DNA from 4 places in the Anaerostipes hadrus ATCC 29173 genome. Region 1 is predicted to be linked to each of the others. Evidence: riboswitches for the same ligand, from Rfam matches in the RefSeq annotation. Region 1 holds a riboswitch; each other region holds the start of a gene.
The links. Region 1 has a riboswitch for FMN ahead of ribB (3,4-dihydroxy-2-butanone-4-phosphate synthase). Riboswitches for the same ligand answer to the same signal wherever they lie in the genome.

Region 1 (5,479 bases):
TGGAGATGTCTGTCAGAAACGTCTGATCGTTGAGATCATGGGAAAACACAGTAATATCATTTTTGTAAACAGTGATGATGTGATCTTAGATAGTATCAAGCACATCTCTGCAAATATCAGTTCTGTCAGAGAGGTTTTACCTGGACGTACTTACACATTTCCACCGTCTAAAGGGAAACATCCTTTAGCAAGTCTGACTACAGAGGATTTTTATCAGCATATCATCACCAAACCACTGAATCTTTGTAAAGCACTTTATACTTCCATCACAGGTATGAGTCCTTTGATCGCAAATGAACTTTGTTATCGTGCAGGGCTAGATGGGAATGCATCTACTGATTCTTTGACCGATGATAGTGCTGCTGGATTATATGGCCAGCTTGTAAAATTAAATGCTCTTGTAGAAGATGAGGCATATCAGCCAAATATCATTTATTCTGGGGAAGAACCTAAGGAATTTTCTTGTATTCCTTTAACTTCTTATCCTGACTGTACAGAGAAAACATATGATTCTATTTTTGACGTGCTGATCGGGTATTATTCTGAGAAGGAAAAATATACAAGAATGAAGCAGAAATCTTCTGACCTTCGTAAGATCGTGCAGACTGCTCTTGAGAGGACGAGCAAGAAATATGATCTGCAGCTTCGTCAGTTAAAGGATACCGAGAAACGTGAGAAATTCAAAGTTTATGGAGAACTTACACAGACATATGGATATGGACTAGAGCCAAATGCAAAATCTTTAACTTGCATGAATTATTACACAAACGAAGAGATTACGATCCCTCTTGATCCAACAAAGACTCCTTTGGAGAATTCCAAAAAGTTTTTTGCAAAATATAATAAGCTAAAACGTACTTATGAAGCTCTTTCTGAGCTTGTCGTGGAGACAAAAGCTGATCTTGATCATCTCGATTCGATCTCTACTGCTCTTTCTTTATCCGAAGATGAGAAAGACCTGCAGCTGATCAAAGATGAACTTTCTGATTATGGTTATATTAAGAGCCACGGAAAGAAAAAGGGAAAGAAACAGGCAAAATCCAAACCATTACATTTTGTCTCTTCTGATGGTTTCCATATGTATGTTGGAAAAAATAACTATCAGAATGATGAATTAAGTTTTAAGTTTGCAAATGGCGGGGACTGGTGGTTCCATGCAAAGAATATGGCTGGGTCCCATGTTATTGTACGAAAGGAACAAGCGGAGACTCTTCCAGATGCTACCTTTGAAGAAGCTGGCCGCCTTGCAGCTTATTATTCCAAGGGGCGTCAGGCACCGAAGGTTGAGATTGATTATGTTCAGAGAAAAGAACTAAGAAAGCCACCAAAGGCAAAACCTGGATTTGTCATTTATCATACAAACTATTCTATGATGTGTGTTCCGAATATTGATGGAATTGAAATTGTTGAATAAATTAAAAACACTTTGCAGGCCTTATAAATCCTACATTTTTTATATCAATTTTTTTAAATTTATACATAATAGAAACCAAACAATCGTCGATTAATATCCTCTTCTGGATTCATAACGTATTCGATTGCTCTTTTTAAGTGTCTCGCTGGATTTCCTGCTGTTTCTTTCATATACATTAATTTTGATATTGCCATCTCGTTATCTCCAAATAAAAAGAAGGATCCTTATACATTTTCTAATGTGGAATCCTTCTTTCTTGATTTTATACATTTCTAGCTTATGACAAAATTTGTCCCATTTTATCCTAATTCATCTGACTTTCCACAATATCTATCACATTCGCAATCTCACTACAGCTTTCCACCAACATAAAATCCTCTGAGAGATCAATCGTCAACTGACTATTTCTTTTATATCTCTTTGCGTTTTCTGTAATCTTGCAAATCCTTGATTGTTATAAATTTCATTTGAAAATGCTCTGCTAATTTTGCTAATTCTTCTGTTCTCATCATTGTGCCATCTTCTCTCATAATCTCACAGCACAATCCACACGCTTTTAAACCTGCTAATCTACATAAATCTACCGTTGCCTCCGTATGTCCATTTCTTTCTAAAACTCCATTTTTCTTTGCTTTTAATGGAAACATATGTCCCGGTCTTCGAAAATCTTCTGGTTTTGCATTTTCATCCACACATGCAATAGCTGTAATTGAACGCTCTACTGCTGAAATTCCTGTCGTTGTTGTAATATGATCGATTGATACAGTAAATGCTGTTTCGTGATTATCTGTATTATTTTCCACCATTTGCGGAAGTTTTAATTTTTCTACATACTCCTCCGACATTGGCATACAGATTAATCCTTTTCCATGCGTTGCCATGAAATTTATATTTTCTGTTGTAGCAAATTGTGCTGCACAAATAAAGTCTCCTTCATTTTCTCGATTTTCATCATCCGTTACCAAAATAATCTTTCCTCTTTTTAAATCTTCTAATGCACCTTCAATTGTATGAAATGTCACCATTTTATATCCTCCTGCCATAATTCTAAAATTTTTCTTGATCATATTTGTTTATTAGTTTTATCTTATCACCCCATTAAAAATGCCTTGATCTAAATGATTGATCAAGGCAGAGTAAAAAATATCTGAATTTATTTATATAAATCAATTGCTCTGGAACAAAAATATTCTAGAGCAATTGACCATAGTCGTAAAAACATTTCCATTTTTCCATATTTTGTTCTCTTCTTTCATCCAGACTATACTGTCGGCTTCGGAATTTCACCGAATCATACCTTACGGCTCGTGGGCTTTACCACCGGTAGGGATTTTCACCCTGCCCTGAAGATTTATTCTATTTATATATTAATTATAATAATTTTGATTTTTGTTGTCAAGATTTAAGCTATGCAGCTACTGTCCATATCAAAAAGAATTCTACGAAACTTTGGATCATATCAATGGACTGAGACAGTTAGAATGATAAAATATTGCTTGCACCTTGATAGTTTTAAATCGTCTTTTTTAATTCACAGGATAATTATGTTTTCCATATAATTACATCTCCTTTTTGAGAATCATAATCCACTGATGATCGCTTTCCAATCCTTTTCTGAGACTGATTTTCGATTTGCTATATTCTATGTTTCTCTGTCTTATCAATCTGAATGATCTTTCCATCCTGAACAATGATCGTTATATTGCCATATTTCATATTTTTTAATAACTCTTCAATTTTTTCTTTCCATTGGTGTTGTTCTTGTGATCTTTTTATTTTATGTTCCATATGCCCACCTTATTTCCTATTAATCCTGTATGTTTTATCTGTTTTTACTCGATTATACCTATTTTTCATATTTCTGTCAATATTTCAGTCACATAAACCATCATAAAGTCTTCTCAAATCTTCATCTGTAACTTCCACTGGATTATTTTTTAAATTGGCATGATGACTTAATCGTATCAATTCTTCTTTCTTTTCTTCATTGATATGAAGATCGGTTAAATTTGTTCTTAAATGAAGATCTCTTTTTAATCTCTGTACGGCATCTGCAAATTGTTCATAATCATAAAATCCTAATTGACTGGTCAATTCTCTTGTCCTAAAATCTTTGGTTCCATTTAATCGGATAAAGAAATCTAATGTCAAACCACAAGCCTCTCCGTGTGGAATATGGTATAAATTTGTCAATGGAAAAGAACATGCGTGGGAAGCAGTTGTTTTTGGCTGACCAAATGCAAGTCCTGCGATCAGAGATGCTGCTGCCATTTTCTCTCTTGCTGCCTGATTGTTTGGATCTTTGTATACCGTTCTTATATTTGTAAGAACTAGTTTTGCTGCATAGACAGCCAATACGTCACAAATTGGTTGGTGCAAGCGGCTCCAGTATCCTTCTACTGCATGAGATAACACATCAATTCCTGCACTTGCCGTAAGATCTGCTGGCATGCTCCATGTAAGTGTTGGATCTACGATCGCATATTGTGGATAAAAACTTTCCGATGCAATTGGTGCTTTGATTCCTTGGTTTCTATTTGTTAATACAGAAACATTGGTTACTTCACTTCCAGTTCCTGCCGTTGTTGGAATTGCGATCAATGGCAAATGTTTTTTTGGAACTTTCTCTCCTGTATTGTGATATTTTCGGATTGATGTTTCTTTTTCTATTAAAACAGAAGCCGCCTTCGCTCCATCGATCACACTTCCTCCACCAAGTGCTACGATAAAATCTATTTTTTCTTTTCTTAAATGTTCTCCCAGTCTATTCACTTCTTCTACATCTGGATTTGGTGAAAATCCTGCAAAGATATCTGCCAGATGATTTTTCTTATCATCCAGTAACTGCCCTGCAAATCCATTTTTAATAAAATGTGTGGTTGTCACCAGAATTCCTTTTTTATATTGTTCTTTTTGAATGATTGTTGATAATTCCTGTATTTTATGATCTCCAAATATAATCTTGACTGGCTGTTCATAATACCACTTCATATACAAATCCTCCTATCTGTCATACTGGGCATGGATCAGTTTTAATAAACGTTCTCTTGTATGATAAAATTTTTCACTGAACTGAATATCACTGATTCCTTCTTCTACGATCTTTCTTGAGAAATTCACCTGAATATCATCGACAATTTCTCCTGGATGTCGACTTAACACTAAAACCCTGCTTCCTAACAGCAATGCTTCTTCTACATCATGTGTAATAAAAAAGATCGTTTTTCCACTCTGCCACCAGATCTTGCGGATCAATTCCTGCATATTTTCTCTTGTAAATGCATCCAATGCACCGAATGGTTCATCCATTAACAGAATTTCTGGTTTGTTGATCAAAGCTCTTGCAATCGAAACTCTCTGTTTCATTCCTCCTGATAATTCATAAATCTTTTTTTCACCAAACTCTGTCAGTCCAACCTTTTGCAAATATTCTTCTACTTTTGGTTCATATTCTTCTTTTGCTATTTTTCTCATCTTCGGACCGAAAGCGATATTTTGTCTGACTGAAAACCATTCATATAACGGCGGATTCTGAAATACTACTCCCCTACTCCAATCTGTTCCTTTAATCTGCTTTCCTTCTAATTTTGCACTTCCTTTTGTTGGTTTGATAAATCCTGCAAGAATTTTTAATAAGGTAGATTTTCCACAACCACTTGGACCTAATACAGTAATAAACTCTCCTCGATGAATGCTAAAATTGATATGAGACAAAGCATTTACACATCCCTTTGCTGTCTGATAATCCAAATCAAGCTCTTCTACCTCGATCAGTGGATTGTCTGTCTCATATAGTTTGTCTTTCCATGTATTCTTTGTCTCACTCATTGTCTCATCTCCTATTTTTCTAATGCTTCTTTCAGATATTTCGTTTGTACATGGTCTTTATATTCCTTTAAAGTCGGGCTTTTCTTAATACTTCCCTGTTCTTTTAAGAAATCTGCTGTATTTTTCAATACATTTGCTATATTTTCACCTAAATATTCTTTACTTAACTGTTTCTTTCCATCAATCCATTCAAAACCATTTCTCTGGAATTTGGCATCACTTTCACTGATATTAAGA
Region 2 (5,479 bases), 530 kb from region 1:
CATATTTTGATAAGATTATGGTTCCGGGTCATATTGAGCTTGCCGGTTATGATCAGATTCGTTATATCAATACCCTGTATCCTTGGGAAGGTAAGAACTACAGAAGGGGTGCTTACAGTATAGAGAGTGCAGGAGATGGAACAGGAATGTTCAGCGAAGCTGAGTATAATCCGGTTGGTTCGTATATTAAAAAATTTGACTTGGATAAGGAGCTTTGTGGTAAGAGAGTTAGACTGTTCTTTGAAGGTGTGGAGCAGGCGATGTATGTATGGTTGAACGGTGAATTTATAGGCTATGCAGAAGACAGCTTTACACCATCCGAATTTGATCTGACACCATATATCAGGGAAAAGGATAATGTGCTTGCAGTTCAGATTCACAAGATGTGCAGTGCAGCATTCTTAGAGGATCAGGATTTCTTCCGCTTCTTCGGTATCTTCCGAAATGTATCTCTTAGAGCACTTCCGGAAGCACATGTGGAGGATATGTGGTTGAATCCGGTGCTGAATGAGGATAATGTGAGCGGAACATTAAATACAAATATTCGTGTATCTGCTACAGAAAATCAGGATGTGTGTGCACGGATTATATTAAAAAATGTGGATGACCAGGTTATCTTAGAAAGAAATATTGAATTAGAAGATAAAGATGGAGACTTTGTTGGCAGCATATCAGACGATATCAAAGACATTAAAAAGTGGGATGATCATACGCCATATCTTTACAAGGCTTACATCGAATTATTAAAAGCAGATGGAGAAATCATAGAAGTTGTTCCGTACAGAATTGGATTTAGAAGAATTGAAATCAAGAACAAGGTAATGCTTTTAAATGGAGAACGACTGATTATCAATGGTGTTAACAGACATGAGTGGAATCCAAAAACCGGAAGATGCATCGGCTTGGAGGATATGGTTTCTGATATAAACTGTATGACAAGAAACAACATCAATGCAGTAAGAACCTGCCATTATCCGGATCAAATTCCGTGGTATTACATGTGTGATGATGCTGGAATCTATGTGATGGCGGAGACAAACTTAGAGAGTCATGGCTCATGGCAGAAGCTTGGTGCGGTTGAGCCGTCAGTCAATATCCCAGGATCCATTTCACAGTGGAGAGAGGTTGTAGTAGATAGAGCCAGAACAAATTATGAGACGTTTAAGAATCATACATCTATTCTTTTCTGGTCACTTGGAAATGAATCCTATGCAGGTGATGATATTAAGGCTATGAATACTTACTTTAAGGAGAGACAGGATGGAAGACTAGTTCATTATGAAGGCTCCTTCTATACAAGACAGTATGAGGATACCATATCTGATGTAGAAAGTCGTATGTATGCAAAGCCTTATGAGATAAGGGAATATCTGAGCAACCATCCGAAGAAGCCATATCTTCTTTGCGAGTATATGCATGATATGGGAAACTCCTTAGGAGGATTTGATTCTTATATTAAACTGATTGATGAATTTGAAATGTATCAGGGTGGATTCATATGGGATTTTATTGATCAAGCAATTTTAGTAAAAGATCATGTAACAGGAAAAGAAGTTCTACGCTATGGAGGAGACTTTGATGACAGGCCATCAGACTACGAATTCTCAGGAAATGGAATCGTATTTGCTGATCGAAAAGAAAAACCAGCAATGCAGGAAGTGAGGTATTACTATGGCTTATACAGATAAAAGTAAATTAAGAGTTGTATATGGTGATTATACACTTGGTGTACATGGTAAAGAATTTAATTATATATTTTCTTATGCACAAGGTGGATTAGAATCTATAGTAAAAAATGGATATGAATGGTTATATCGCTGTCCAAAGCCTACTTTTTGGAGAGCCTTGACAGATAATGATCGAGGAAGTAAATTTCATATTAAGAGTGGAAGCTGGCTTTCAGCCGATATGTTTATCGATTGTAAAGATGTTCAGGTTTTTATGGATGGTGAAGTACAAAAAATATATGCACCAGATAATAATAGTTATGAAGGAGATGTTTCAGCTGATGAGATCAGGGTTCAATATACTTATGAAACAATCAATACTCCTTCTACAACGGTTGTTGTAACATATACGGTAGATATTACAGGAAAAATTCAGGTGAATGTGCATTATAATGGTGTTAAAGGATTACCTGAATTCCCAGTCTTTGGTATGAGGTTTGTTATGCCAACGTTGGCAGATAAATATTTATATAAAGGATTATCAGGAGAAACTTATCCAGATAGAAAAGCAGGAGCAATAGAAGGAGTCTATGAAGTTTCTGATTTGAGCCTAACACCATATCTTGTTCCACAGGAATGTGGTATGAGAATGGATACAGAATGGGTAGATATTGTAAGACATACGAGTCTCGATAATAGCAGGACAGATTATTCATCTCAAACACTTCGTATTGAGAAAAAAGATGAGCCATTTGCTTTTTCATGCTTACCTTATACAGCATCTGAAATTGAAAATGCATTGCATCATGAAGAATTGCCACCAGCAAGAAGAACGATTCTTTGTATTTATGGAGCAGTTCGAGGTGTTGGAGGCATTGACAGTTGGGGCAGCAATGTAGAAGATGAATATTGTATCAGTGCAGAAGAAGATATAGATTATTCATTTACTATCTGTTAAGCAAAGTAGGGACACATATGAATGTTAAGATTACTAGAGATTGGATAAAAAGCTTTTTTGATTAGGACCAACGGTAGATTTAGTCGGTAAACTCATTAAATCACGAAGTGTTACCGAGAGAAGTGCAACATAGATTATAAAGAGCAGTTGCAAAAAAAATCAATATAATAAAGATAAAATTTGTTTAATATGCATATTTTGTCTTTTTATATATAAACAACTCAAATATTTTTATTATGCCTTGAACATTTTGTTCAGGGCATTTTTAATGAAGACGATAGATAATCGAAAAAAGATTAAAAGAAATTTTTAATCTGAATCATTAATATATCATAATTTTTTATTTGCAATAGTAATTTCTGGGGATAGTTTGCAAAACTAACTTCTGGCTTTGACTTAAATGGACTGGAATTTAGTTTTGCAATTCAACAAAGAATTTTAAAGAAAAAGAGTTAGAAGAATCTTTAGAGAAAGTTGGAATATCTGGGACATAAGGTTTGCGAATTAAGTGGTGGAGAACAACAAAGAATAGCAATTGCAAGAACGATGTTAAAACCATGAAAGATTATACTTGCAGATGAACCAACGGGAAATCTTGATACAAGCAATAAGGAAAAAATTACTCATTAAGACAAATATGCATTAATTAGTTAAAAACTTGACATTAAAATATAAACATATTATAATTACTATACAATTAAATAAAAAACTTCAGGGCAGGGTGTAATTCCCTACCGGTGGTAAAGCCCACGAGCCGTAAGGCATGATTCGGTGAAATTCCGAAGCCGACAGTATAGTCTGGATGAAAGAAGAAAAAAACATGAAAAAGTTTCTTTAACTATGATTAATTGCTCTGGGATATTTTTATTCCAGAGCAATTGATTTATATATAAACAATTCAAATATTTTTATTATGCCTTGAACGTTTTGTCCAGGGCATTTTTTAATGGAGGCGGTATAGGATAATCAATAAAAGAAATCATCAACAAAAACTTTAGAACAATGTTAGGAGGAAACAAGATGGTAACGTTTCATACAATTAAAGAAGCATTAGAAGATTTAAGAAGAGGGAAGATTATTTTGGTAACAGATGATGAGGATCGAGAAAACGAGGGAGATTTTATTTGTGCAGCACAATTTGCAACCACAGAAAATATTAATTTCATGGCAACACATGGAAAAGGACTGATCTGTATGCCAATGTCAGAGGAATATGTAGAAAAACTAAAACTGCCACAGATGGTAGAAAATAATACAGACAATCACGAAACAGCATTTACAGTATCCATTGATCATATTACAACAACGACAGGAATTTCAGCGGTAGAACGTTCGATTACAGCTCTTGCATGTGTTAAGGAAGATGCAAAACCAGAAGATTTCCGAAGACCAGGACATATGTTTCCATTAAAAGCAAAGAAAAATGGAGTATTAGAAAGAAACGGACATACCGAGGCAACGGTAGATTTATGTAGATTGGCAGGTTTAAAAGAATGTGGATTGTGTTGTGAGATTATGAGAGAAGATGGAACAATGATGAGAACGGAGGAATTATCAAAATTGGCACAACAGTATCAAATGAAATTTATAACAATAAAAAATTTGCAAGATTACCGAAAATGCAAGCAAATATAAAAGAAATGTTAAGATATAGGTTAAATAATTGTCATTGATATGTTGGAATGATACTACATGTATATAATTACAGCTACAGTCCATGGACACATCAGCTGAATATATTGTTCAACCTGAGAAACCACTTAGAAATAAGTGGTTTCAGACTGTAGACAAAGTCCCGGTATTTGCCGGGACTTTTACTATGAGCACTGTTTTTCTGGTATAATAAAATTATCAGAAAGGCGGTGTTTTTTATGATGACGAAAAATGCAGACAAGAAACGAGAACAGATGATGATGTTCTCAATGGATTCCATGGTTCCGCAGGATCATATGCTAAGATTGATTGATAAAGCAATCAACTGGAACTTTATTTACGATCTTGTAGAAGATAAATATTGTCAAAACAATGGTCGTCCAAGTATGGATCCTGTTATGCTCGTTAAAATTCCATTTATTCAATATCTTTATGGAATCAAAAGTATGCGTCAGACGATCCGAGAGATTGAAGTAAATGTTGCCTACCGTTGGTTTCTTGGTCTGGATATGCTGGATCCTGTACCGCATTTTTCAACGTTTGGAAAGAACTATTCCCGCCGATTTAAAGACACGGATCTTTTTGAACAGATATTTTCAAAGATTCTGGAAGAATGTATGAAGTATAAGTTGATCAATACGGACGAGATCTTTGTTGATGCAACTCATGTAAAAGCATGTGCCAACAGTAAAAAAATGCGAAAAAGAGTTGCTCATGAACAGGCACTCTGGTATGAAGATGAATTACAAAAAGAGATCAATGAAGACCGACAGGCACATGGGAAAAAACCTCTAAAAGATAAAAATAAGAAGAATCCGCCAACACCTCCCACATCTGGGAATGATCAACATAATGAGCTTGAACAGATACCAGACGATATAAAAACCAAAAAGAGCAGTATTACAGATCCAGAAAGCGGATGGTTTCGCAAAGGAGAACATAAACATGTTTTTGCATATGCAGTAGAAACGGCATGTGATGAACACGGATGGGTCCTTGGATATAGTGTTCATCCTGGAAATGAACATGACAGCCGAACATTTCAAACAATCTATGAAAAGGTGAAAAGTTTTGAACCAGAAATGATCGTGGCAGATGCAGGATACAAGACACCAGCGATTGCCAGACAACTTCTGAAAGATAGGATTGAACCATTGTTTCCATATAAACGACCTATGACAAAAGAGGGATTTTTTAAGAA
Region 3 (5,479 bases), 730 kb from region 1:
CATGGAATCCATCCAGAACTTGTCAGACTTCTTGGAAGAATGAAGTTCCGTACAAGCTATGGACAGAATGCGTTAAAGCATTCCATGGAAGTTGCTCAGTTATCCGGACTTTTAGCAGCAGAGATCGGTGTCGATGTGAGAATGGCCAAGAGAGCAGGTCTGCTTCATGACATTGGTAAATCCATCGACCACGAAGTAGAAGGTTCTCACGTAGAACTTGGTGTGAATCTGTGTAAGAAGTATAAGGAGAATCCAATTGTCATCAATGCAGTGGCATCTCATCATGGGGATGAAGAGCCAGAATCATTGATCGCATGTCTGGTACAGGCAGCTGATGCAATCTCAGCAGCACGTCCAGGTGCAAGAAGCGAGACACTGGAAAGTTATACAACAAGATTAAAACAGCTGGAAGAGATCGCAGACTCCTTCCAGGGTGTTGATAAAACTTTTGCAATTCAGGCAGGTCGAGAAATTCGAGTTATGGTAGTTCCTGAACAAATCAGTGACGATGATATGATCTTACTGGCGAGAGATATCTCAAACCAGATCGAAGAGAATCTGGATTATCCAGGACAGATCAAGGTCAATGTGATCAGAGAGTCACGAGTTGTTGACTATGCGAAATAACAAGAAGCGATAGAGAAATCTATCGCTTTTTCCAATTTATAACGTGAGTGTTAAAAGTATAAATAAAGGAGATTTTTTATGAAAGGATACGAGAAACTAGAACAACATCTGATACATCAGGGAAAAGTTGTTGGATTTTATGAGGATATTGTAAAACTTCCAAGCGGCAAAGTTGTCACATGGGATCTGGTCAAACATAAAGGGGCAGCAGCTGTTGTTCCTGTTACAGACAAAGGAACAATCTTACTTGTAAGACAATACCGTAATGCCCTTGATCAGGAAACACTGGAAATCCCGGCAGGTGGAATTGAACCCGGGGAAACACCTCTGGAGTGTGTCACAAGAGAGATTGAAGAAGAAACAGGTTTTATTGCTGGAAAAATGACCCACCTAATGACCGTGATCACAGCCATCGGTTTCTGTGATGAAAAGATTCCGATTTATGTTGCAACTGATCTAAAGCTGTCTAAACAGCATTTGGATGAGGATGAATTTATCGATGTAGAAGAATATACAATCGATGAGATCAAAGATATGATCTTTTCTGGAAAGATCATTGATGCAAAAACAATTTCAGGAGTTCTTGGATATCTGAACATGGAGAAATAAAAGACAAGATCAGGAAAACAGAATATAAAAGACAGGCACTGCATAAGATATGACAGGAGGAAAAAATTGTGGAAAAAGAGAAATTCTTTTCAGGATTATGGATCATCATTGGGTTAATCTTTGGGAGTGTATTTACGAATTTTGTATACCAGGATTATCTCGCATATGGAGGTACCGTAAGATCACTGGTTTTAAATAATACGGATCTATATAAAGCAAGTATCAGTCTGTTTTTTTATATTTTGTTTAAAAGGGGAAAACAATATGCATTTATTTATCTGGGGGCATATCTTTTGCAACCTTGGATTTTTTTATACAGTTTTGCATTTTGTATGGCATTTTTCTTTGGATCAATGTTATCTTTGCAGATCGTGCAAATGGGCATCAAAGGACTGGTTCTTGTATTTATGAGTTTATTTCCACATTTTATCTGTTATGTGATCACCTTGCTGCTGCTGATCAAGCGAAACTTTTATGCCCAAAAAAAAGAAGAAATGCTCTATGAACAGAGACATTCCTTCTTATTTCGTTTCAGTATTTGGTTTGAAATAACATTTATAATACTGGGATGCATCCTGGAAAGTTTCATCAATCCGTCGATCATGTCAGGAATCCTGAACCTTTGGAAGTGATATATCTAGGATCTTATACGTTTCTATATATAATCTGCCATGCGGTAAAGCAGAGCAGCAGATTTGTCCCATCCAAGACAAGGATCAGTGATAGACTGTCCATATACACCGTTACCGATGGACTGGTTGCCATCTTCGATATAACTTTCGATCATGATACCCTTAACAAGAGATTTGATCTCAGGTAAGAAACTTCTGCTGTGAAGAACTTCCTGTACGATACGAGGCTGCTGATCCCATTGTTTCCCAGAGTTAGAGTGGTTTGCATCAACGATAACAGCAGGGTTCTTTAACTGGAATTTCTCGTACATATAAGCAACACGAGTCAGATCTTCATAATGGTAGTTTGGAATATTGTTTCCATGACGGTTGACAGATCCACGTAAGATGGCATGTGTCAGAGGGTTACCATCTGTCTTGACTTCATATCCATTTGCAATGAAATCATGCTGGTGCTGTCCAGCTGTGATAGAGTTCATCATAACAGTTAAGTCACCACCAGTTGGGTTCTTCATTCCGGCAGGAATATCAAATCCACTAACTGTTAAACGATGCTGCTGGTTCTCTACAGAACGAGCTCCAACGGCCACATAAGATAAAAGATCTTCCATATATGGCCAGTTTCCTGGATAAAGCATTTCGTCTGCAGCAGGCATATGGAATTCTTCTAATGCTTCCATATGAAGTTTGCGGACAGAACGAAGTCCACTAGCCATATCTGGTGCTTTCTCAGGGTCTGGCTGATGAACCATACCTTTGTATCCGTCACCTGTTGTACGAGGTTTGTTTGTATAAATACGAGGGATGATCAGTAACTTATCAGCAAGATCTTTCTGAACTCTTGCCAAACGTCCGAGATAATCCATAACAGCAGTTTCATTATCTGCAGAACATGGCCCGATGATAACTAAGAATTTATCAGATGCGCCTGTGAATACATCACGGATTTCTTTGTCTCTTGCAGCTTTGATTTGTTTTGCTTCTTCACTCAGAGGCATCTCTTCTTTTAGTTCCTCTGGAGAAGGCATTTTAGCGATTTTGTGCATTCCCATAGTTGTTTTCTCCTTAACAATTCATACAATAAAGCAAATTTGCTTGTGTATATTTTAACAAATAATAATCTTTGTGTAAAGATAAGGAAATGTGAAATGGGACTTTACAAAATAGACAGGAGTTATTATAATAAAATTTATAAACAGGAAACACTTTCATTTTCTGGTAATTGAATATTGAAGTAGAGAAGATTGATTCTCCAACTTCAGGGCAGAGTGAGATACGAAAGTATCAATTCTCGACTGGCGGTGATACTCCAAGAGAGGCAAGTCCGCGAGCGTTTGGCCGATCAGGTTAGAATCCTGAACCAACAGTATAGTCTGGATGAAAGAAGTAGTTGGATGACATATCTTAAGATGTTATGCAGATAGAAGATATGTGATCAAGTCAGAAGCCCTGTCGTTTATGTAGATAAATGGACAGGATTTTTTAATTTATAGGGAGACCCTATAAAGCTAAGATTTTAAATCAGAAAGGGAGAATTATCATGGCAGGAGACACAATGACAATGAAGAGAACGAAGTTCAATATCAGAACGATCGCAGTGACAGGTATGTTAGGAGCATTAGCAACTGTGCTGATGTTTTTGGAATTTCCAATTCCAATGTTGATACCACCATTTATCAAGTTTGACTTTTCAGAACTTCCAGCATTACTGGCAGCATATGCGATGGGACCGGTATCTGGAATTGCAGTATGTTTTATCAAGAATGCGATCAACCTTCTTCATACACAGACAGGTGGAGTCGGAGAACTATCTAACTTTATCTTAGGTGTATGCTTTGTATTACCAGCAGGACTTATTTATAAGAGAAAGAAAACACAGAAGAGTGCAATGATCGGAGCATTAGCAGGAGCAGTCCTGATGTCAGTAGTCAGTGTATTTTCAAACTACTTTGTTGTATATCCAGTATACACAAACTTCATGCCAATGCAGGCAATTCTTGGAGCATATCAGGCGATCAACAAGAATGTAAAGACATTATGGGATGCATTGATCTGGTTTAATATGCCATTTACATTTATCAAAGGAATGTGCAGTGTTGTGATCACATTCTTTATCTACAAGAAGATTTCTCCAATCTTAAAGGGAACAAACAGATAAGAAGATAAGAAAAAGGTGTCGGAATAAGAATTCCGGCACCTTTTGCGTACACAGAGTTAAAAATTAATCTTCTAATTTTTTAGCTGCTTTTTCCATAAAAGGTTCACTGGCAACGATGAATCTTTCGTGAGTACCGATTCCAACACGTCCTTTGTTATCAGTTACTTCTATATGGAATACCAGACGTTTGCGGTCGATCTCTGTTAAGGAACAATGACATTTGATCGTTCCACCAACTGGTGTTGCGGAAACATGCGCAATGTTTAAATTTGTTCCAACAGTAGTCTGTCCTTCTTCAAGTTTTCCAGCTAGTAGATTAACTGCAGACTGCTCGATCAAAGAGATCATGGCAGGTGTGGCATAAACAGGAAGGCTTCCGCTTCCCCATTTCTCAGCAGTGTTTTCTGGAACTACTTCTTCTGTTAATTCGATTTCGTCTCCAACATGAATGTTCATAATTTTCTCTCCTAAAATTTTAGTTTATATGTATATCTTTAGTATAGCAAAGTTCGTTAAAAATTCCATAGTTTTTTCACATTTTTACAAAAAATTGCACAAAGAAGAAAGACTGGACTCGATTTGAAAAATAAGGTATGCTATTGGTAAATTGGAGGTGCTTGGTTTGAAATTATATTTGATCAGACATGGAGAAACAGATTGGAACAAGGAATTTAAGATTCAGGGAAGTTCAGACATCGAATTGAATGAATATGGAAGAGAATTGGCATTTATTACGCGAGAAGGTCTTAGACATATTCCATTTGATATCGCATATACCAGTCCGTTGAAACGTGCGAAGGAAACAGCAGAGATCATTCTTGGAGGCAGGAATATTCCGCTATATGAAGATAAACGGGTTCAAGAAGCGTGTTTTGGATCGTTTGAGGGTGCAACATTAAAGGAATTGAGAGAAAGACAGGATCCATTTCTCAAATTCTTTGATGCGCCAGAAGAATTTAAAAAAATTGAAGGATGTGAGACACACGAAGAGGTGATCGCAAGATCATCTGATTTTTTCAATGATATGATCTTGCCAAATGAGAAAAAATATCAACATATAGCAGTATTTTCTCATGGAGCATGGATCCACAGTTTACTTACATATATTTATCAGAGAGAGATTAAGGAATACTGGCATGCGCCAAGACAGGAAAACTGTGGTGTGACAACGATCCAGATTGAAGATGGTGTCTGCCATGTATTAAAGGAATCAGAGATTTTCTACAATAAAGATGGAGAATGATATATGACAAAAAGACAATTTATGGAGGAGTTAAGATCTTCCTTAGAGGGAATGGTATCACAGGCAGTGATTCAGGAGAACATGAATTACTATGAGGATTATATCAATGAGCAGATCCGAAATGGAAAGAACGAACAGGATGTATTGAATGAATTAGGAAGTCCGAGACTGATCGCCAGATCGATCATTGATGCCAAAGGTGAGGATGAT
Region 4 (5,479 bases), 900 kb from region 1:
GAGAAATCTCGATCAGCTGCGAAACAGAAGAAGTAATATAGATCTCATCACAATTATATTTAAGTTCATTCCAAATGAGCTGCTTTTGCTGCTCGCCAGAGACAACAATATCCATACTGTCAATATGATCAATATGTTCTCGAATAAAAGAAATAATATCATCAATAGGAATTCTTGTAGATTGGATGTAAGGAATTGCTTGTGGAGTTGTACTATAGGAAACAGGATCTTCCACATAAGCTTTCAGGGCATAAGCTTTGCCATCAATAAAAACTTCAAGGGCAGTCTCATGCTGTTTAGCAATCTGAATTATACATTCAACGGAAGCAGGTGTCATCTTATATTCATGAAGACAGGTGCTTGTAGGAATATGGTAAATGGCAGCACCATTAGAAGTAATTGCATATTCAATTCCAGGCACAGCAAGAACATCTTTAGGCAGCGTATCAAAAGAACGTCCACTTGCGATCACAATGTGAACACCATTTTCAATTGCATGACATAAAGCATTATAATTTCCGTCAGAAAGCCGTCCACTTGCATTTAATGTTGTACGGTCAAGATCAAGTGCAATACATTTTATATTCATAAGAAACCTCCAGATTTCGCATTTGTTATACATAGTCGATATTGTGTAATATATTTTACACATATGAAAATATTGTATCTTTTCTTTGAAACAATTACAATATACGAAAGGAGGAAAAATAAAAATGGGAATGACAACATTATGCTATATAGAAAAAGATAACAAATATCTGATGCTGCATCGCATCAAGAAAGAACATGATATCAATAAAGATAAATGGATCGGAGTCGGTGGTCATTTTGAACATGGAGAAAGCCCGGAAGACTGCATGTTTCGTGAAGTTATGGAGGAAACAGGACTAACTCCATTGTCATATAGATTTTGTGGTATCGTCACATTTTTGTCCGATATGGGAACTGAAAAAGAAGCATGGGAATATATGTGTTTATACCATATCGAAGAATTCAAAGGCGAGATCAAAGAATGTGATGAAGGAGTACTAGAATGGGTAGACAAAGAAAAAATATTAGACCTTGATCTGTGGGAAGGTGACAGGTTATTTTTACGCTATATGCAAGAAAGAAGATCATTTTTTTCGTTGAAATTGGTATATGAAGAAGGAAATCTGGTGCAAGCAGTCGTAGATGGAAAAGACTTGGAATTTTTTGATATCTTAGATGAAAATGGAAACAAAACAGGAAAGATCAAAGAGAGATCTTTGGTCCATGAAGATGGAGATATCCATGGAACTGTGCATATCTGGATCAGAAGAAAAACAGAAAAAGGATATGACCTGTTACTCCAAAAACGAAGCAAACAAAAAGACTCCTTCCCGGGCTGCTACGACATCTCATCCGCAGGTCATATCAGCGCAGGCGATGAACCATTAGAAACCGCATTAAGAGAACTAGAAGAAGAACTAGGGATCAAAGCAGAACCAGAACAACTTAAAAAAGTATGTATGCATGAAGGAAGCATGAATGGAAACTTCTATGGAAGAGAATTTAAGAATCATGAGATCAGCACGGTTTATATGTATGAAGAAACAGTGGATATTACAAAACTTAAACTACAGAAAGAAGAAGTCGAAGAGGTTATGTGGATGGATCAAGAAGAACTGATTCAGAAAGTGAGAGATGGTGGGATTCCAAATTGTATATACTTGGATGAAGTAGAGAAAATTTAATTTGTATGAGTTGAAGGTCATTGAGTATTTAGAGAAAAAATGAAAGATAGCCTGTGAGCAACACGAATTCCATTGACGGAGTTTTGACAGAACGCTTATCCGCTGGATCTCCTGCAATAACTCGCGTTCAAAGGTACTGAAACCAGTAGTCTTTGACGCTCAAACAATTGCCCGATCCAGCTGCGATTCCGTCAAAACTCCTATGGAATTCGATTGTTGCTCACAGGCTATCTTTCATTTTTTCTCTAAATACTTGAAGACTTTCAATCATAAAAATAAGAAAATTTAAGCTGATGGATGTATGTTAAACATTATTGTTTTTTATTTTGACAGTGGCAGACAGATACTATTATCGCCAATACAGTAAAACATACACACTGTGTAGTGATTTGAATAGTGTTTTGTTGTATGAGTCAGAAAGAAGATAAGAAGAACTATTTATAAGGATCCAAGGTGACAACATGAGCACTTTTTGAATGCGTTTTTTACAAATTCGCAGCGCCCTGTGGTTGATTGTCTGACCGTAGCTGCGGGCATTTTGGCTCGCAGCCAGGGAGTTATCAAAGGAACAGGCGCGGATCGGCGATTTGTAAAAAACGCTTTCAAAAATGCGGAGTGTCACCTTGGATCCTTATAAATAGTTCTTCTTATCTTTTTTCTGACTCATACATGACCAACACTACCACTTCAAATCAGGATTGTATAAAAACGAATAATCTATAGAACTCTTACTAAATTATGCTATAATATACAAGATTAATCAAACAGTTTCAAAATGAAAGAGGGAGTATCAAATGAAAAGGTTATTATTAGTTTTAATGCTGATTCTGGGAGCAGTAATGATCACAAGCCGTCCGGTGGCGACTTATGCATATACAGATGAAGAAAAGCAGCAGGCGAAATCATGGCTGTCTTCGCATGGTTATCCACCAACAAGAGCAGGGGCAGAACAGGCATATCAGGATTATATGGATGGAAAGATTGATGTTCCAGAAGCAGATGCATATATGGGAAAGAACCAGAAAAATGACATAGAAGAAAAGAAAAATCCAACTGTGAAGACAGAAACAAAAAAAGATAAACAATCTAAAAATAGTACAACAAAACAAGAAAATTCATCTACAGAACAGACAAACAACAGTACAACATCTGCAAAAGAATCAACAACACAAGGAACAACAGAAACAACAACGACCAAAGTGACAACAGAAACAAAAGAACAGAAACAACAAAAAGAAGAAAAAAAGAAAAAAGAGCAGAAAGAAACAAAGAAAAAACACACAACAGGGATTGCGATCGGAGCAGCTGCAGTCGTGATTTTTGCTTTACTTGTAGTATTTATGCGAAAGAGAATGTAAAAAACGCTATGCTGAAGTGATAGAAAATTCACTTGACACAACAGTTAGCGAGTGCTATTCTATAAATAAATTACATAACGTCTTCAGGGCAGGGTGCAAGTCCCTACCGGCGGTTATAGCCCGCGAGCCTTATATGGCATGACTTGGTGAGATTCCAAGGCCGACAGTACAGTCTGGATGGAAGAAGATTTAAGAAGTGATATTGATCATCATGTCCTGGGATTTTTATAATTCCAGGATTTTTTATTTCAAAAAGAAATATCAAGATATCAAAAAGGAGTTCCTGAAGAATTAGAACAAAGATCAGGAGCTCCTTTTTATATTTCCGATTTCAATACCAATCAAAATCCAACCTCCCAAAATCAAAGAACCTGAAGGGAAGGGAGAAAAATATTTGAAAGAAGAATATATGCGGCGTGCGATCGAACTTGCCAAGAAAGGCTGTGGATATACCAATCCAAATCCTTTAGTCGGAGCAGTGATCGTAAAAGATCAAAGGGTTATTGGGGAAGGATATCATGAGAAGATCGGCGGATTACATGCAGAGAGAAATGCCTTAAAAAACTGTATAGAAGATCCTGAGGGAGCTGAGATTTATGTAACATTGGAGCCATGTTGCCATTATGGAAAAACACCACCATGTACGGAAGCATTGATCGAAGCGGGGATTAAGAAAGTATATGTCGGGAACTTAGACCCTAATCCGAAAGTGGCAGGAGGCGGGATCAAAATCCTGAATGATCATGGCATAGAAACAGAAACAGGAATCCTTGAAGAAGAGTGCAGACAGTTAAACGATATATTTTTTCACTATATTCAAAATGATATTCCATATACAGCGTTAAAATACGCAATGACATTGGATGGAAAGATCGCAACAGCAACCGGTGAATCCAAATGGATCACAGGAGAAGAAGCCAGAAGACATGCACATACATTACGACACCAGTATGCAGCAATCATGGCAGGGATCGGTACGGTTTTAGCAGATGATCCCATGTTAAATGCAAGAATTGAACATGGAAATGATCCAATCCGTGTGATATGTGATTCAAACTTAAGGATTTCGGAAGGATCAAATATCGTAAAAACAGCCAGAGAAATTCCAACGATCATTGCTACCATAAGTGAAGATCAAGAAAAAATTGCAAAATTAGAACAAAAAGGATGCAAGATCTTAAAAACGTCAGAACAAGACGGAAAGGTCAATGTCAAAGAAGTTTTAAAACAGTTAAGAAATATGGAAATTGACAGTGTTTTAGTTGAGGGTGGTGGAATCTTGAATGAATCCTTGATCAAAAACGACTGTGTTCACAAAGTTTATGCCTATATTGCTCCAAAATTATTTGGAGGAGAAAAGGCCAAAACACCTGTAGAAGGCAAAGGAATCGAAAGGATCCAAGAAGCTTTGGTATTTGATGAATTAAAGGCAACACCACTTGGAAATGACATATTACTGGAAGGGAAGGTGAGATCATGTTTACCGGAATCGTAGAAGAATTAGGAACAGTCATATCCCTGAAGCGAGGAAGCAAAGCAGCAGTCCTTACGATCAAAGCAAATGTTATTTTTGAAGATCTTAAATTGGGAGACAGCGTAGCAGTTAATGGTGTCTGCCTGACAGCGACTCACATTAGAGGCAATACATTTCAGGCAGACGTGATGAATGAGACATTCAACCGAAGCAGTCTTGGAAGTTTAAAAAAGGGATCTGTTGTCAACTTAGAGCGAGCGATGGCAGCCAATGGAAGGTTCGGAGGTCATATGGTAGCAGGCCATGTGGACGATACAGGGGAACTTGTTAGTATAAAACAAGATGATAATGCTGTATGGTTTACGATCAAAGCCCCAGAAAATATCATGAAATACTGTATTGAAAAAGGATCGATCGCACTCGATGGAATCAGCTTGACGATCGCTAAGTTAAGCGATGATACCATTTCCGTATCCATGATCCCACATACCATAAAAAATACCAATTTTGGATATAAAAAACCAGGAGATAAGATCAATCTGGAGAATGACATGGTTGGGAAATATATAGATAAACTGCTGCATTTTGATCAGCAGGAAACAAACGACAAACATACAAACAGCACCTTAACAATGGAAATGTTAAGAAATGCTGGATTTTAATAAAAAACGAGGAGGAAAAAGACAAGATGAGCGATGTAGTATGCGAAGTAATCGCACAGCTTCCAACAAAATATGGAACATTTGAGGCACATGGGTATGTAGACCAGAGAAGTGGGGAACATCATGTAGCACTGGTCAAAGGAGATATCGCAGACGGAGAACCAGTTTTATGCCGTGTGCATTCTGAGTGCCTGACTGGGGATACTTTTGGATCTCTACGCTGTGATTGTGGAGAACAGCGAAGTCGTGCAATGCGTCAGATCGAGAAAG

Region 2: another riboswitch for FMN. It lies ahead of ribB (3,4-dihydroxy-2-butanone-4-phosphate synthase); the one in region 1 lies ahead of ribB (3,4-dihydroxy-2-butanone-4-phosphate synthase).
Region 3: another riboswitch for FMN. It lies ahead of QUE18_RS11090 (ECF transporter S component); the one in region 1 lies ahead of ribB (3,4-dihydroxy-2-butanone-4-phosphate synthase).
Region 4: another riboswitch for FMN. It lies ahead of ribD (bifunctional diaminohydroxyphosphoribosylaminopyrimidine deaminase/5-amino-6-(5-phosphoribosylamino)uracil reductase RibD); the one in region 1 lies ahead of ribB (3,4-dihydroxy-2-butanone-4-phosphate synthase).

The regions. Positions count from the first base shown of each region.
Region 1 is NZ_AP028031.1:1,589,233-1,594,711, forward strand. Features, by position in the region: gene QUE18_RS07770 (Rqc2 family fibronectin-binding protein) at 1-1,414, shown strand, start outside; gene QUE18_RS07775 (hypothetical protein) at 1,474-1,608, opposite strand; partial or broken gene ribB (3,4-dihydroxy-2-butanone-4-phosphate synthase) at 1,831-2,439, opposite strand; FMN riboswitch at 2,655-2,769, opposite strand; gene QUE18_RS07785 (YezD family protein) at 3,050-3,202, opposite strand; gene QUE18_RS07790 (iron-containing alcohol dehydrogenase family protein) at 3,287-4,405, opposite strand; gene QUE18_RS07795 (ABC transporter ATP-binding protein) at 4,418-5,242, opposite strand; gene QUE18_RS07800 (taurine ABC transporter substrate-binding protein) at 5,254-5,479, opposite strand, start outside.
Region 2 is NZ_AP028031.1:2,123,151-2,128,629, reverse strand. Features, by position in the region: gene QUE18_RS10210 (glycoside hydrolase family 2 TIM barrel-domain containing protein) at 1-1,688, shown strand, start outside; gene QUE18_RS10205 (beta-galactosidase small subunit) at 1,672-2,625, shown strand; FMN riboswitch at 3,329-3,443, shown strand; partial or broken gene ribB (3,4-dihydroxy-2-butanone-4-phosphate synthase) at 3,646-4,245, shown strand; gene QUE18_RS10190 (IS1182-like element ISClsp3 family transposase) at 4,497-5,479, shown strand, end outside.
Region 3 is NZ_AP028031.1:2,320,754-2,326,232, reverse strand. Features, by position in the region: gene rny (ribonuclease Y) at 1-627, shown strand, start outside; gene QUE18_RS11105 (NUDIX hydrolase) at 706-1,236, shown strand; gene QUE18_RS11100 (hypothetical protein) at 1,305-1,868, shown strand; gene QUE18_RS11095 (3-deoxy-7-phosphoheptulonate synthase) at 1,892-2,920, opposite strand; FMN riboswitch at 3,119-3,261, shown strand; gene QUE18_RS11090 (ECF transporter S component) at 3,409-4,026, shown strand; gene QUE18_RS11085 (thioesterase family protein) at 4,090-4,482, opposite strand; gene QUE18_RS11080 (histidine phosphatase family protein) at 4,640-5,269, shown strand; gene QUE18_RS11075 (DUF1700 domain-containing protein) at 5,273-5,479, shown strand, end outside.
Region 4 is NZ_AP028031.1:688,490-693,968, forward strand. Features, by position in the region: gene QUE18_RS03250 (HAD family hydrolase) at 1-589, opposite strand, end outside; gene QUE18_RS03255 (NUDIX domain-containing protein) at 714-1,715, shown strand; gene QUE18_RS03260 (hypothetical protein) at 2,510-3,073, shown strand; FMN riboswitch at 3,149-3,266, shown strand; gene ribD (bifunctional diaminohydroxyphosphoribosylaminopyrimidine deaminase/5-amino-6-(5-phosphoribosylamino)uracil reductase RibD) at 3,483-4,568, shown strand; gene ribE (riboflavin synthase) at 4,550-5,209, shown strand; partial or broken gene ribA (GTP cyclohydrolase II) at 5,230-5,479, shown strand, end outside.